DNA from 4 places in the Streptomyces sp. NBC_00353 genome. Region 3 is predicted to be linked to each of the others. Evidence: riboswitches for the same ligand, from Rfam matches in the RefSeq annotation. Region 3 holds a riboswitch; each other region holds the start of a gene.

Region 1 (3,200 bases), 2.9 Mb from region 3:
CTGTTCGAGAACATGTTCCCCGACTGGTTCGCCGGGGTGGCGTTCGCCGCGATCGGTATCGGCGCGCTGGTGCCCGCCGCGATCATGTCGATCGCAGCCGCCAACCTCTTCACCCGGAACATCTACAAGGACTTCCTGAAGCCCGACGCGACCCCGGCCCAGGAGACGAAGGTCTCCAAGCTGGTGTCGCTGCTGGTGAAGGTCGGTGCGCTCGCCTTCGTCCTCACGATGGACAAGACGGTCGCGATCAACTTCCAGCTGCTGGGCGGGATCTGGATCCTGCAGACGTTCCCGGCGCTGGTCGGCGGCCTGTTCACCCGGTGGTTCCACCGCTGGGCGCTGCTCGCCGGCTGGGCGGTCGGCATGGTCTACGGCACGCTCGCCGCGTACGGGGTGGCGAGCCCGACCCAGGCGCACTTCGGCGGCTCCTCGAAGGAGATCCCGGGGATCGGCGAGATCGGCTACATCGGCCTGACGGCGTTCGTACTGAACGTGGTGGTGACGGTGGTGCTGACGTTCGTCCTGAACGCGGTGAAGGCCCCGGCCGGAATCGACGAGACGTCACCGTCCGACTACACGGCGGACGCGGGCGACCCGGGCGTGAAGGTCGAACTCCCGTTGGCCAGGCCTGAGCCGGCCGGCTCCCCCGACGCGAGCCCGTCGACCAAGTAGGGTCTTTCGTTTGGATCAGGCCGGATCAGGGAGCGGGGTCCGGTGCGTGCAGCTGCAGGGCGGAGGAAGGAGCCCACGCGGAGCGAATGGGGTCTCCCCTGCTCGAGCGAAGCCGAGAGCTTGGGGAAAACCGACGACAACGCGGCAGATGTGCGTGCCAGACCCCGCGAGCCCCCCAGCCTGATCCAAGCGAGAGGCCCTAAGCCTGCACGCCAGTGATACATGTGGCCCGCCCGACGACGGAGGACAAATCCGTGGCCGGGCGGGCCACACCGGTTTCGGTCAGGAGCGGCACCCCTGGTGCCCCTGGGCGCGCACCCCGCGCCCCGCGCCCCGTACGGCAGACTTCCGCCATGGACATATCGATCAGGGCCGTCGACCCCAGCGAACACCACCTTCTCGGCGAGATCACCGCATTCGCGTACCTCGACGACGGCCTGCTCGACCTCGGTGCCGACGACCCGTATCTCGAACGACTCCGCGACGTGCCGCGCCGCGCCGCCGAGGCCGACGTGCTCGTCGCGGTCGGTGCCGACGGCCGGGTACTGGGCGGCGTGACATACGCACCGCCCGGCAACCCGTGGGCCGACATCGCCGGCCCCGACGAGGCCGAATTCCGGATGCTCGCCGTCGCGCCGGAGGCGCGTGGCCTCGGGGCGGGTGAGGCGCTCGTACGGGCCTGTATCGACCGCGCACGGGGTACGGACGGCGTCGCGCGGCTCGTCCTGTCGACGCAGCCGGCCATGCTCGGGGCGCACCGCATCTACCGTCGACTGGGCTTCGCACGGACTCCGGAGCGCGACTGGTATCCCATTCCAGGCCTCCAGCTGCTCACCTACAGCCTCACCCTGTGAACCGCGTACGACACAACATGTGGGGGCTGTCTCATCGGGCGGCCCCCACATGTATGCTCGTGCTCGCTGTCGCCGCAGGGAAATCCGGTGTGAATCCGGAACTGTCCCGCAACGGTGTGATCGGTGTACTTTTGCGCACCCTGTAAGTCCGAGGACCTGCCGACAGCGCGTCCGGCTCGACCGATCCGGACGCCCAGACGTCCGGGCCTCGCGGATGGGCCGGTGGACGCCGCACGGAGTGCTGCCCTCTTTTCCGGGCCCGCCTCTGCCCGGCTGCCCCGCTCCCCGCCCGGCCCCGAGCCGAGCGAGGGAGAGCACCACATGACCATCGCGCCAGCCGATCCGGCTTCAGTCGCCGAGTCCACGGGAACCGCGAACGACGGACCCGGGACCGCACTGCTGCGGACCCTGACCGACCTCACCGTCGATCTGCCCGACACCGACCCCGGTCGCGTCGCCGCAGCCGCGCTGCGCGGGCGCAACGCCCGGTCGGACGAAGCAGAGTTGCGTTCGCTGGCCACCGAGGCCGCCGCAGGTCTGATCTCCGAGGACCCCGCGTACTCCCGGCTCGCCGCCCGCCTCCTCACCCGCACCATCGCGGACGAGGCGGCCGGTCAGGGCGCGGTGTCCTTCTCCGCCTCGGTCTCCGTCGGCCACCGCGAAGGTCTGATCGCGGACCGCACGGCCGCGTTCGTGGCGCTCCACGCGGCCCGGCTCGACGCGCTGGTCGAGCAGTCGCTCGCCGACGGCGCCGACGACCGGTTCGGCTACTTCGGGCTGCGGACGCTGCACAGCCGCTATCTGCTGCGCCACCCGCACACCCGTCAGGTCATCGAGACGCCACAGCACTTCATGCTGCGGGTCGCGGCCGGTCTCGCCGAGGACGACTCGGCGCGCGCAGTGGACGAGGTCGCCTCGCTGTACGGCCTGATGAGCCGTCTCGACTACCTCCCGTCCTCCCCCACACTCTTCAACTCCGGCACCCGGCACCCGCAGATGTCCTCCTGCTATCTGCTGGACTCGCCGCTGGACGAGCTCGACTCGATCTACGACCGCTACCACCAGGTGGCACGGCTCTCCAAGCACGCGGGCGGCATCGGCCTCTCGTACTCCCGGATCCGCGCCCGCGGTTCGCTGATCCGCGGCACCAACGGGCACTCCAACGGCATCGTGCCGTTCCTGAAGACACTCGACGCCTCGGTCGCCGCGGTGAACCAGGGCGGCCGCCGCAAGGGCGCCGCCGCCGTCTACCTGGAGACGTGGCACGCGGACATCGAGGAGTTCCTGGAGCTGCGCGACAACACCGGTGAGGACCAGCGGCGTACGCACAACCTCAACCTGGCGCACTGGATCCCGGACGAGTTCATGCGCCGGGTCGACACGGACGGCGACTGGTCGCTGTTCTCGCCCGCTGACGTGCCCGAGCTGGTCGACCTGTGGGGCGACGAGTTCGACGCCGCGTACCGGGCCGCCGAGGCCAAGGGCCTGGCCCGCAAGTCGATGCCGGCGCGTGAGCTGTACGGCCGGATGATGCGGACCCTCGCGCAGACCGGCCAGGGCTGGATGACCTTCAAGGACGCCTCCAACCGGACCGCGAACCAGACCGCCGAGCCGGGCCGCGTCGTCCACTCGTCGAACCTGTGCACCGAGATCCTCGAAGTCACCGACGACGGC
Region 2 (3,200 bases), 600 kb from region 3:
CGATCAGCGCCTGGTCCTCGGCGCTGAGCAGCGCCGTGGTACCGAAGAAGGAGGCGAAGACACCGCCGCGGTCGATGTCGCCGACGACGACCACCGGGAACCGCGCGGCCCGCGCGATCCCCATGTTCACGATGTCGGTGCGGCGCAGATTGATCTCGGCCGGGCTGCCCGCCCCCTCGCAGATCACCGCGTCGTACGTGCCCCGAAGCTGTTCCAGACAGTCCACGACCGTGGAGAGCAGCGACTCCTGCCGTCCCCCGTGGTAGCCGCGTGCACTCATCTCGCCCACCGGCCTGCCCATCAGGACGACCTGGCTGGAGCGGTCGCTGCCGGGCTTGAGCAGTACCGGGTTCATCAGCGCGGTCGGCTCCACCCGGGCTGCCTGGGCCTGCATCGCCTGCGCACGTCCGATCTCCGCGCCCTCGCGGGTGACGAACGAGTTCAGCGACATGTTCTGCGCCTTGAACGGCGCGACCTTCACCCCCTGGCGCACCAGCCAGCGGCAGATGCCTGCCGTGACGACGCTCTTGCCCGCGTCCGACGTGGTTCCGGCGACAAGCAGTCCGCCGCTCATTTTCCGCTCCGTCCCGCGGCCGGGCGCCGCCCCGTGGACGACCGCCTCCCCGCGATCAGCCGGCCCGCCGCGCACACGCCGAGGGCCAGCACCCCCACCCGGCGCGACAGCCGCACCGCGCGCTCGATGTCCTCGGTCTCCACCGCACGGCCGGCCGTGCCGTTCAGCACCGGCCGGTGCTCGACACGGCCGCCGTACGCCAGGGTCCCGCCGAGCCGTACGCCGAGCGCGCCCGCGAACGAGGCCTCCACCGGCCCCGCGTTGGGGCTCGGGTGCTTGCCGGCGTCGGCCCGCCAGGCGCGTACCGCCCGACGTGGCTGCCCCCCGGCAACCACGGCGAGCGCGGCCGTGAGACGGGCACCGGGCCAGCCGACGACGTCGTCCAGCCGGGCCGAGGCCCAGCCGTAGCGCAGATGGCGGGGTGATTTGTGCCCGACCATGGCGTCGAGGGTGTTGACGGCCCGGAAGGCGACGAGTCCGGGCACGCCGCCCAGCGCGCCCCACACCAGCGCGCCGACCACCGCGTCGGAGGTGTTCTCGGCGACGGACTCCACCACGGCGCGGGCGATCTGCGGCCCGTCGAGGGAGTGCGGGTCGCGGCCGCACAGATGGGGGAGCCGCTCACGGGCCAGTGCGATGTCACCGGCGGCCAGCGCGCCGCCGATGGCGCGGGCCTCGCGCCCCAGCGAGGTGCCGCCGACGACCGACCAGGTGGCGGCCGCGGTGAGGGCGACGGATGCGGCGGGATGACGGCGTACGGCACGGGCGGCCAGTGCGGCTCCGCCCGCGGCCCCTCCGGCGCAGACCAGGGTGTGCAGTGCGCCCCACCCGCGGTGGTCGCGCCACAGGCGGCGCTCGACGGCTGCGGCGGCCCGTCCGAACGCGGCGACCGGATGCCGCCGGCGGGGATCACCGAGCAGCAGATCGCCGATCAGACCGGCCGTGGCGCCGTACGCGAAGATGCGGTCGGCTCGCACGGCTCAGCCGGCCGTTGCGCCTCGAAGGACCTTCGTACAGCCGGCTCCTGGTGGGAGCGGCACAGAAACGGACGACGACGCACGGCAGCCGGGCATGGCGATATGTCCTCACTCAGGGTCCGCGCCCTGGTTCGACGTGACCGGCGGCGAGAGTCTCCTGGCTCCCGGATCCGCAGTTCCCCCGGCCTTCCAACCCGCCTGCGCGAGCCGTGACTTCCGGTGTGGGGGACTGCTCCCCGGTGACAGTGGCGGGACCGCGCCGGATTCGCACCGGCTTCCTCTGCTGTCGCCGTAAATGGCTCCGGCAGTCCACCACGCTCCGCGAATGCCCGTCAACCTGGCCTTGACCTGCGGCGGCGCAGTGTGCGCAGACGCACATCGGGCCGGACACACGCGAGGTGTGTCCGGCCCGATGAGACCCCGATGACGGAGTGCGGGTTGGTGCTCAGGCGACGATCAGATAGATCCCGTACGCGACCGCGGCCGCGCAGAGCCCGAAGCAGAGGTACGCGCCGGTGCGGGCGAGTACCAGGGAGCCTGAGGTGGAGCCGCCCTGCGCCGCCGGTTCCGGCTGCTTGGAGAGGCCGACGATGCCCAGGGTGAAGAGGCCCACCAGCGCCACGGTGACGACGAGGGAGACGCCGAAGACGGAACCGAGAGCTGCCCAGTCGATGTTCATGGTGATCTGTCCTTACACCGTGGCGGGCCGCGCCGGATCGGCGACGGTTCCGGCCGGGGCCGGGATGGTGGTCTTGAGGTCCGTGTCCGCGTCCGTGGCTGCGGTCGCGTCCGCCGTCGTGGCCGCAGCCGCGGCCCCGGTGGGCGGCGGGGTGACGGCCGCCATGGCGGTGGTGATGACACCCGCCGGTTCGGCGTCGGGAGCGACATCGTCGTGACCGACCGGCTTGCGGCGGGACAGCAGCCAGATGGCGGCGGACCCGCCGATCAGCAGCATGGCGACGACGACGACACCCCAGGTGCCCTGCTTGGTGAGGAATTCCGCGCCCGCACCGACCAGACCGGCGGCCGGCAGGGTCAGACCCCAGGCGACGAACATCCGGGTCGCGGTGGACCAGCGGACCACACCGCCCCGGCGGCCCAGTCCCGCACCCATCACGGCGCCGGAGCACGACTGGGTGGTGGAGAGGGAGAAGCCGAGGTGCGAGGAGGCCAGGATGACCGTGGCCGCGCTGGTCTGGGCGGCGAAGCCCTGCGGCGGCTTGAGTTCGGTGAGGCCACTGCCCATGGTGCGGATGATGCGCCAGCCGCCGAGGTAGGTGCCGAGCGCGATGGCCATACCGGCGGAGACGATGACCCAGACCGGCGGGTTGGAGCCGGGGGAGAGAACGCCGCCGGTGACCAGGGCCAGGGTGATGATGCCCATGGTCTTCTGCGCGTCGTTGGTGCCGTGGGCGAGCGAGACCAGTCCGGCCGAGGCGATCTGGCCGGCGCGGTAGCCCTTGGCGGTGGCCTTCTCCTGGGCGTCGTTACGGACCTTGCCGCCGATCCGGTACGTCAGCCTGGTCGCCAGCAGTGCGGCGAGACCGGCGACGACCGGGGCGGCGACCGCGGGGAGCAGCACCTTGGTGACGACGGTGCCGCCGTCGACCGAGGACCAGCCCGCCGACATCACCGCGGCGCCGATGAGT
Region 3 (3,200 bases):
GGAGCTGGTGGAGGCATGGCAGGAGTCGGGCGCCCCGGAGCCGGTCGCGACGCCGGGCGCGGTCGGTGAACGGGAGACCCTGCAGGACTACGCCGCCCACCTGCTCTCTCTGGTGGACGTGACGTCGATCCGGCCGCTGAAGGTGGTGGTGGACGCGGGCAACGGAATGGGCGGGCACACCGTGCCGACGGTCTTCGCGGGCCTCCCGCTGGATCTGGTCCCGATGTACTTCGAGCTGGACGGGACGTTCCCCCACCACGAGGCGAACCCGCTCGATCCGGCCAACATCGTCGACCTGCAGAAGCGGGTGCGTGACGAGGGCGCCGACCTCGGTATCGCGTTCGACGGAGACGCGGACCGCTGTTTCGTCGTCGACGAGCACGGCGATCCGGTCTCGCCGTCGGCGATCACCGCGCTGGTGGCGGCCCGGGAGCTGGCCCGCCACGGCGGCTCGGGCGTGGTCATCCACAATCTGATCACCTCGTGGTCGGTGCCGGAGGTGGTCCGTGAGCACGGCGGCACCCCGGTGCGTACGCGCGTCGGGCACTCCTTCATCAAGGCGGAGATGGCCCGGTCCGGGGCGATCTTCGGGGGCGAGCACTCCGCGCACTACTACTTCCAGGACTTCTGGAACGCCGACACCGGGATGCTCGCTGCCCTGCATGTGCTGGCGGCGCTCGGCGGGCAGGACGGTCCCCTGTCCGCACTGGTCGCGGGGTACGACCGCTATGCCGCTTCCGGCGAGATCAACTCCACGGTCGCCGACCGGGCCGACCGCCTCACCGCGGTCACCGCTGCCTACGCCGGCCGTGAGGGAGTCACCCTCGACGAACTCGACGGCCTGACCGTCACGGCAGCGGACTGGTGGTTCAATGTCCGCCCCTCCAACACCGAGCCGCTCCTCCGCCTGAACGTCGAAGCCCGGGACGAGGCCACCATGGCCAGGGTTCGCGACGAGGCACTGGCGGTCATCAGGGGCTGACCTCCTCTCCCACCGCTCCGTCCCGCCCCGGCCCCACGGGTGACGTACGTCGCTGTTCCGGGCGCCCCTCCGCCCGAAGGGGCGGGCTACGCCCCGGTAGAGTGTGCGAGTCGTCATCATGCCCGTTCAGGGGGAAGCCGGTGCGAATCCGGCGCTGACCACGCAACCGTGAGCCGCTGACACAGCGGTAAGTCGGAATGCCCTGTCCGCGGTCGTGACCGGCTCGCGTCACCGGAACCCCGGTGACCGGCACCGTCGAGGCATACGGGGCCGGAGCCTGGTGCCTGAGTGTGCCTGTGCCCGGTTCCCACCGCAGGAGAGGCCCAGCCCACCATGACCGTTCGCCGCACCGCAGCAACGCTCGCCGCCACCGCCACCGTGCTCTGTGCGGCCGCTGCCCCGGCCGCGGTGGCGGCGCCGTCTCCGTCGCCCACCCCGTCCGTCGCACTGCCGTCCGGGCTGTACGGCACCAAGGACCCGACGTACGACGGGGTCTGGAGGCAGTCGCTGGCCTTCATCGCCCAGCGGCTCGAAGGGGTCACGCCCGCCGCCGCGTCCGTCGACTGGCTGGTCGCCCAGCAGTGCGACAGCGGCGCCTACGCCTCGTACCGCGCAGATGCCGGCAAGCCGTGCGACGCGAAGACCATGACGGACACCAATGCCACCGCCGCCGCGGTCCAGGCGCTGGCCGAGGTCGGCGGGCACGGCGATGCCGTCGACAACGGGGTCGACTGGCTGAAGTCCGTTCAGAACGAGGACGGCGGCTGGGGTTACAACCCGGGCTCGCCCAGCGACGCCAACTCCACCTCGATCGTGATCGGCGCCCTGGCCAAGCGGGGCCAGCGGCTCGGCGATGTGACGACCAAGGGCGGCAGGACGCCGTACGACGCGTTGCTCGAACTGGCCATCCCGTGCGGCGGCAAGGACGGCGGCGCGTTCGCGTACCAGCCCGACAAGGCCGGCAAGCTCGCCGCCAACGCGGACGCCACCGCGGCCGGAGTGCTCGGTTCGATGGGCAAGGGGCTGGCCGCCTGGAACAATTCCGCGTCCGAGGACAAGGCGCCCACCTGCCACAAGGGTGCCGTCGTCAAGCCCGAGCAGGCCGCCCAGAACGGTGCCCACTATCTCGCGGGCGCCCTCGCGAAGACCGGCCACCTGAACCAGCCCCCGATGCCGGGCGCCACCGACACCACCGAGCAGCCCGATTTCGGCAACACCGCGGACGCGGTCGTCGCCCTGGCCGCCACGGGCCACCAGGACAAGGCGGCCGGCGCGCTCGGCTGGCTGAAGAAGAACGCCGCGCCCTGGGCGGCCGAGAACGGCCCGGCCGCCTACGCCCAGTTGGTCGTGGCCGCGCACACGACCGGCGCCGATGCCCGCGACTTCGGCGGCGTCGACCTGGTCGAGCGGCTGAACGCGACCGGACCGAAGCCGGCCGCCGCCCACACACCCTCGCCGGCCACCAGCGACTACGCGGCGCAGGACGGCACCAGCGACGACGCCGGTCTCGGGGTGTGGTGGCTCGTCGGTATCGGTCTCGCCGCCGGTGCCGGCGTCGGCTTCCTCATCAGCAGCCGCCGGAAGACCCCGCAGCTGTGAACCGGGCGGGCAATCGATCCGGGTGGCCGACGGCGGGCGCCCTGCTGCTCGTTCTCGGCGCCGTCCTGACCGTGCTCGGTGCGGGCACCGCCCACGCGGCCGGCTACCGCTACTGGTCGTTCTGGGAGGGCAAGGGGACGGGCTGGGCGTACGCCACCCAGGGCCCGTCGCTGGTCCGGCCCGACGACGGTGCGGTGCAGGGCTTCCGGTTCTCGGTGAGCGAGGACTCCCAGGACTCGGCGAAACCGCGCCGCGCCCCCGACTTCGCGGTGATCTGTGCGGACACCCCCGCCAAGGACGGCACCAAGCGGATCGCGCTCGTCATCGACCCCGGCACGGCGGCGGACGCCCCGGACGGGGAGACGCCGCCCGCGCCGCGTACCGCATGCGCGCAGGTCGCCGAGGACGCGAGCGCCGCGGAGGCCCTCGCCTCCGTGGCCAAGCCGCTGCGCTACAGCAGCGAGGCACTGCTCTGCGCGATCTCCGGCTATCCGGCCTCGGGCTGCGGTGAGCAGGTCTCCGGCACCGGGCACGCCGACGGTACGTCGCAGGCACCCGCGAGCCCGTCCGCCTCGGCCCACCCGGGGAGCGGCCGCGGCGGTCCGTCCGCCGGGGTGCT
Region 4 (3,200 bases), 5.0 Mb from region 3:
ATCCCCGTCATGTGCGGCAGCCTCAGTGGCCCTGTACCAGGCGAACATCCGATGGGCCTCGGGAGACAGCCGAGGTTCCAGGCCGACGACACGGCCGATGGGCACCCCCTTCGACCAGGCGCGATCCGGTCCGGCGAACCACTACGCGACTCGCCTCTCCGGCGCCTGCTGCTCCTCTTCCTCGTCGGGCAGCTTCACGTCGGTCACCGTGATGTTGACCTCTACGACCTCCAGACCGGTCATCCGCTCGATGGCGGCGATCACCTCGGTCCGGACATCGCCCGCGAGCTCGACGATCGGGAAGCCGTATTCGACGATGATCGACAGGTCGACAGCGGTCTGAACCTCGCCGACCTCGACCTTGACACCGCTGGTGACGGACCGGCTTCCCGCTCCGGGCACTCGATCCCGCACGGTCCCCATACCGCGGACGAATCCTCCGCCCATGCTCTGGACCCCGGGCACGCCCCGGGCCGCCAGCCCGGCGATCTTCGCCACTACGCCGTCGGCGATCGTGGTACGCCCCCGTGCCCCGGGCTCCGTTCGGCGGTTTTCGCCATGCGGTCCCGCTCCGTGCGTGGACTCGGATGCCGGGCGGGTGGTCTCGGGCCGGCTCAGCTGCGTTTGATCGCTCATGGTCGGTCGCCCTTCCGAAGAGGAGGTGGGCTCGATCGCCTTGGCCATTTTACGTACTATTTGTCAGCATTGCTTGAGCGGAAGAGTGCACGGTCGGGCCCGTCACTGAGGGGAGTGGGTCGCTGTGGGGGAGTCCGGTCTCGGGCGTCGGCTCTCCGGTCCGGGGCGGGGAGGTGAAGTCCGTCGTGACGCATGGCGAAAGCGGCGCACGTGATTCCGTGATCCATCACGGATACGACTCGTCCGGCTACTGTCTGTGCAGTGCGGTGGTCTCGTCGGTTCCGGTGCCCAGGGGCCGCCCGCAACGCAGGTTCCACCGCCCGGACCGGCCGCTGAGCTCGGTCAGCGTCAGCGGAGCGACGTCCAACCGCCAGAATGTCTGGGGCGGAAGGCCCAGCGCATGCACGACCGCGGCCCGCACCACCGCGGGTTCGGCCACGGCGAGCACGCTGCCGTCATCGGCGCCCTCCCGATGCAGCGAATCCAGCCAGCCGCCCACCCGCGCATGCAGATCCAGCAGCGACTCACCGCCGTGCGGGGCCGCCGAGGGCTTGGACAGCCAGGCCGATACCGCCCCCGGCTCGTCCCGGCTCACCTCCGCCAGCCGTTGCCCGCTCCAGCGCCCCAAGTCCCAGCCACGAAGGGCAGGTTCGGGATCGGACCGCAGACCCAATGCCTCGGCGGTCCCGGTGCACCGTTCGTCCGGGCCGTGCACCCGGCGATCGGCAGCAGGCACCGCGGCCGCGGCCGCACGCGCCCGCCGGACGCCGGACGCGTCGAGCGGGGCGTCGCCGTCGAACCGGGCCTCGCGCAGCGCCGCGTTGAGCGCCGGTGAGATCAACATCACCCGTACCGTCAACACCCGCGTCAACTCCCTGAACTGTGGCCTCTTCAGTAAGCACACCATGGCATCCAGGGCTGTGGGGTGGGCAGATGGTGCCATGGCGGCGGGGTGCTCCCAGACGGTATGGTCGCGACGAACATGACGACGGTGTGATGGAAGTCCGGTGAGAATCCGGCACGGTCGCGCCACTGTGAACCCGTATCCGTACGGGAAGTCAGACCCAGCGCTGTCGTCTCAGGCACCACGATCGGGACGCGTGTTCCCCCAGGAGGTTCTGCCATGGCACAGACTGCTGCCCCCGCCGCCGTCGCATCACCCGCCATCACCCCCATCTCGCTGAAGGCCATCGCCCCATGGGCGGTCTTCTTCGGCATTCTCATGCTCGTCCTGCTGTACTTCGTCGGCGCCGAGCAGGGCGCCACTTCGGTCATCTCCGGCGAGGGTGTCCACGAGTGGGTACATGACGGTCGCCACCTGCTCGGTTTCCCCTGCCACTGACACGCCGCGCAAGCCAGGGGAACCCCTCATGAACTCCATATCCGTCAGAGCCCTGCTGGTCCGCGGCATGCTGGCCGGCCTCGTCGCGGGCGCGCTCGCACTTGCCGTCGCCTACTTCCTCGGAGAGTCGCGGGTCGACGCGGCGATCGCCCTCGAAGAGGCACACAGCCACGACCACGGCGGCGGCGAGGAACTCGTCAGCCGCACGATGCAGTCCACGGCCGGCCTCGCCACCGGTGTCCTCGTCTTCGGCGTGGCCATCGGCGGCATCGCCGCGCTCGTCTTCTGCTACGCCCTCGGCCGCATCGGCAGGTTCGGCCCGCGGGCCACGTCTGCACTGATCGCGTTCGGCGCCCTGCTGACCGTGTATGTCGTGCCGTTCCTCAAATACCCGGCCAACCCGCCGGCCGTCGGCAACCCCGACACGATCGGCCAACGCACCGCCCTGTTCTTCCTCATGGTCGCTCTCAGCGTGCTGCTCGCCGTTGCGGCCGTCATCCTCGGCAAGCGGCTGGCTCCTCGCCTGGGCAACTGGAACGCGACGATCGCCGCATCCGCCGGCTACGTCCTCGTCATCGGTCTCGCCTACGCTTTCCTGCCCTCGTTCAACGAGGTCGGCAAGGACTTCCCGGCTGGTCTGCTGTGGGAGTTCCGCCTCGCCACCCTCGCCGTTCAGGCCACGCTCTGGACCACTTTCGGTCTGTTTTTCGGCTACCTGACCGAACGGCTGCTGGTGCCGGGACCGGACACGGTCCCGGCGGGTGGCGGCACGGCATCCCGCACGGCCACCGCTGCCGGCTGACCGGCCGAAAATCCGCTACGACCGAACCCGCCAGGAGACGCCTGGCGGGTTCAGTCGTGGTCGGGGCAGAGCCGCCCGGGTGCCCGGCGTCATGACGGACGTCGAGCGGAGACCTCGGGAGAAGGTTCGGACCCGGCGGCTCCGTTCGTCGCAGTCGCTCCGCCCCCGGGTTCGGCCGCCGGTCCGGCCGTCCAGTCGATCCGGTAATGCCTCAGCAGGTCGTCCTCCCCGACGAAGTGCATGCCCGCCGCTGCCATGACGTGCTGGGACGCGGTGTTGTCGAGGTCGGCGTCGCCCCTGACCGACGCGACACCCGCGGCACGGGCAATCTCCAGCAGTGCACGCAGGGCCTCGGAGGCGTACCCCTTTCCGCGCATTGCCGGTATCAGGCCGTAGCCGATCGTGACCTGCCCCCGGTCG

What was found. A riboswitch is a leader RNA that binds a small molecule or an ion and turns the genes downstream of it on or off. The one in region 3 is predicted to bind cobalamin.
Region 1: it holds a riboswitch for cobalamin, as region 3 does, so the genes downstream of both, OHA88_RS18215 (ribonucleoside-diphosphate reductase subunit alpha) here and OHA88_RS31285 (prenyltransferase/squalene oxidase repeat-containing protein) in region 3, are expected to answer to the same signal.
Region 2: it holds a riboswitch for cobalamin, as region 3 does, so the genes downstream of both, OHA88_RS34000 (cobalamin biosynthesis protein) here and OHA88_RS31285 (prenyltransferase/squalene oxidase repeat-containing protein) in region 3, are expected to answer to the same signal.
Region 4: it holds a riboswitch for cobalamin, as region 3 does, so the genes downstream of both, OHA88_RS09285 (CbtB domain-containing protein) here and OHA88_RS31285 (prenyltransferase/squalene oxidase repeat-containing protein) in region 3, are expected to answer to the same signal.

Annotation. Positions count from the first base shown of each region.
Region 1 covers NZ_CP107985.1:4,047,811-4,051,010, forward strand. Annotated here, with positions in the region: gene mctP (monocarboxylate uptake permease MctP) at 1-672, shown strand, start outside; gene OHA88_RS18210 (GNAT family N-acetyltransferase) at 1,026-1,526, shown strand; cobalamin riboswitch at 1,580-1,704, shown strand; gene OHA88_RS18215 (ribonucleoside-diphosphate reductase subunit alpha) at 1,848-3,200, shown strand, end outside.
Region 2 covers NZ_CP107985.1:7,544,477-7,547,676, forward strand. Annotated here, with positions in the region: gene OHA88_RS33995 (cobyric acid synthase) at 1-574, opposite strand, end outside; gene OHA88_RS34000 (cobalamin biosynthesis protein) at 571-1,551, opposite strand; cobalamin riboswitch at 1,702-1,832, opposite strand; gene OHA88_RS34005 (hypothetical protein) at 1,997-2,230, opposite strand; gene OHA88_RS34010 (inorganic phosphate transporter) at 2,243-3,200, opposite strand, start outside.
Region 3 covers NZ_CP107985.1:6,942,471-6,945,670, reverse strand. Annotated here, with positions in the region: gene OHA88_RS31290 (phosphomannomutase/phosphoglucomutase) at 1-982, shown strand, start outside; cobalamin riboswitch at 1,067-1,251, shown strand; gene OHA88_RS31285 (prenyltransferase/squalene oxidase repeat-containing protein) at 1,316-2,581, shown strand; gene OHA88_RS31280 (SCO2322 family protein) at 2,578-3,200, shown strand, end outside.
Region 4 covers NZ_CP107985.1:1,948,574-1,951,773, reverse strand. Annotated here, with positions in the region: gene OHA88_RS09295 (Asp23/Gls24 family envelope stress response protein) at 142-636, opposite strand; gene OHA88_RS09290 (histidine phosphatase family protein) at 884-1,480, opposite strand; adenosylcobalamin (AdoCbl) riboswitch at 1,608-1,756, shown strand; gene OHA88_RS09285 (CbtB domain-containing protein) at 1,760-1,978, shown strand; gene OHA88_RS09280 (CbtA family protein) at 2,007-2,780, shown strand; gene OHA88_RS09275 (GNAT family N-acetyltransferase) at 2,870-3,200, opposite strand, start outside.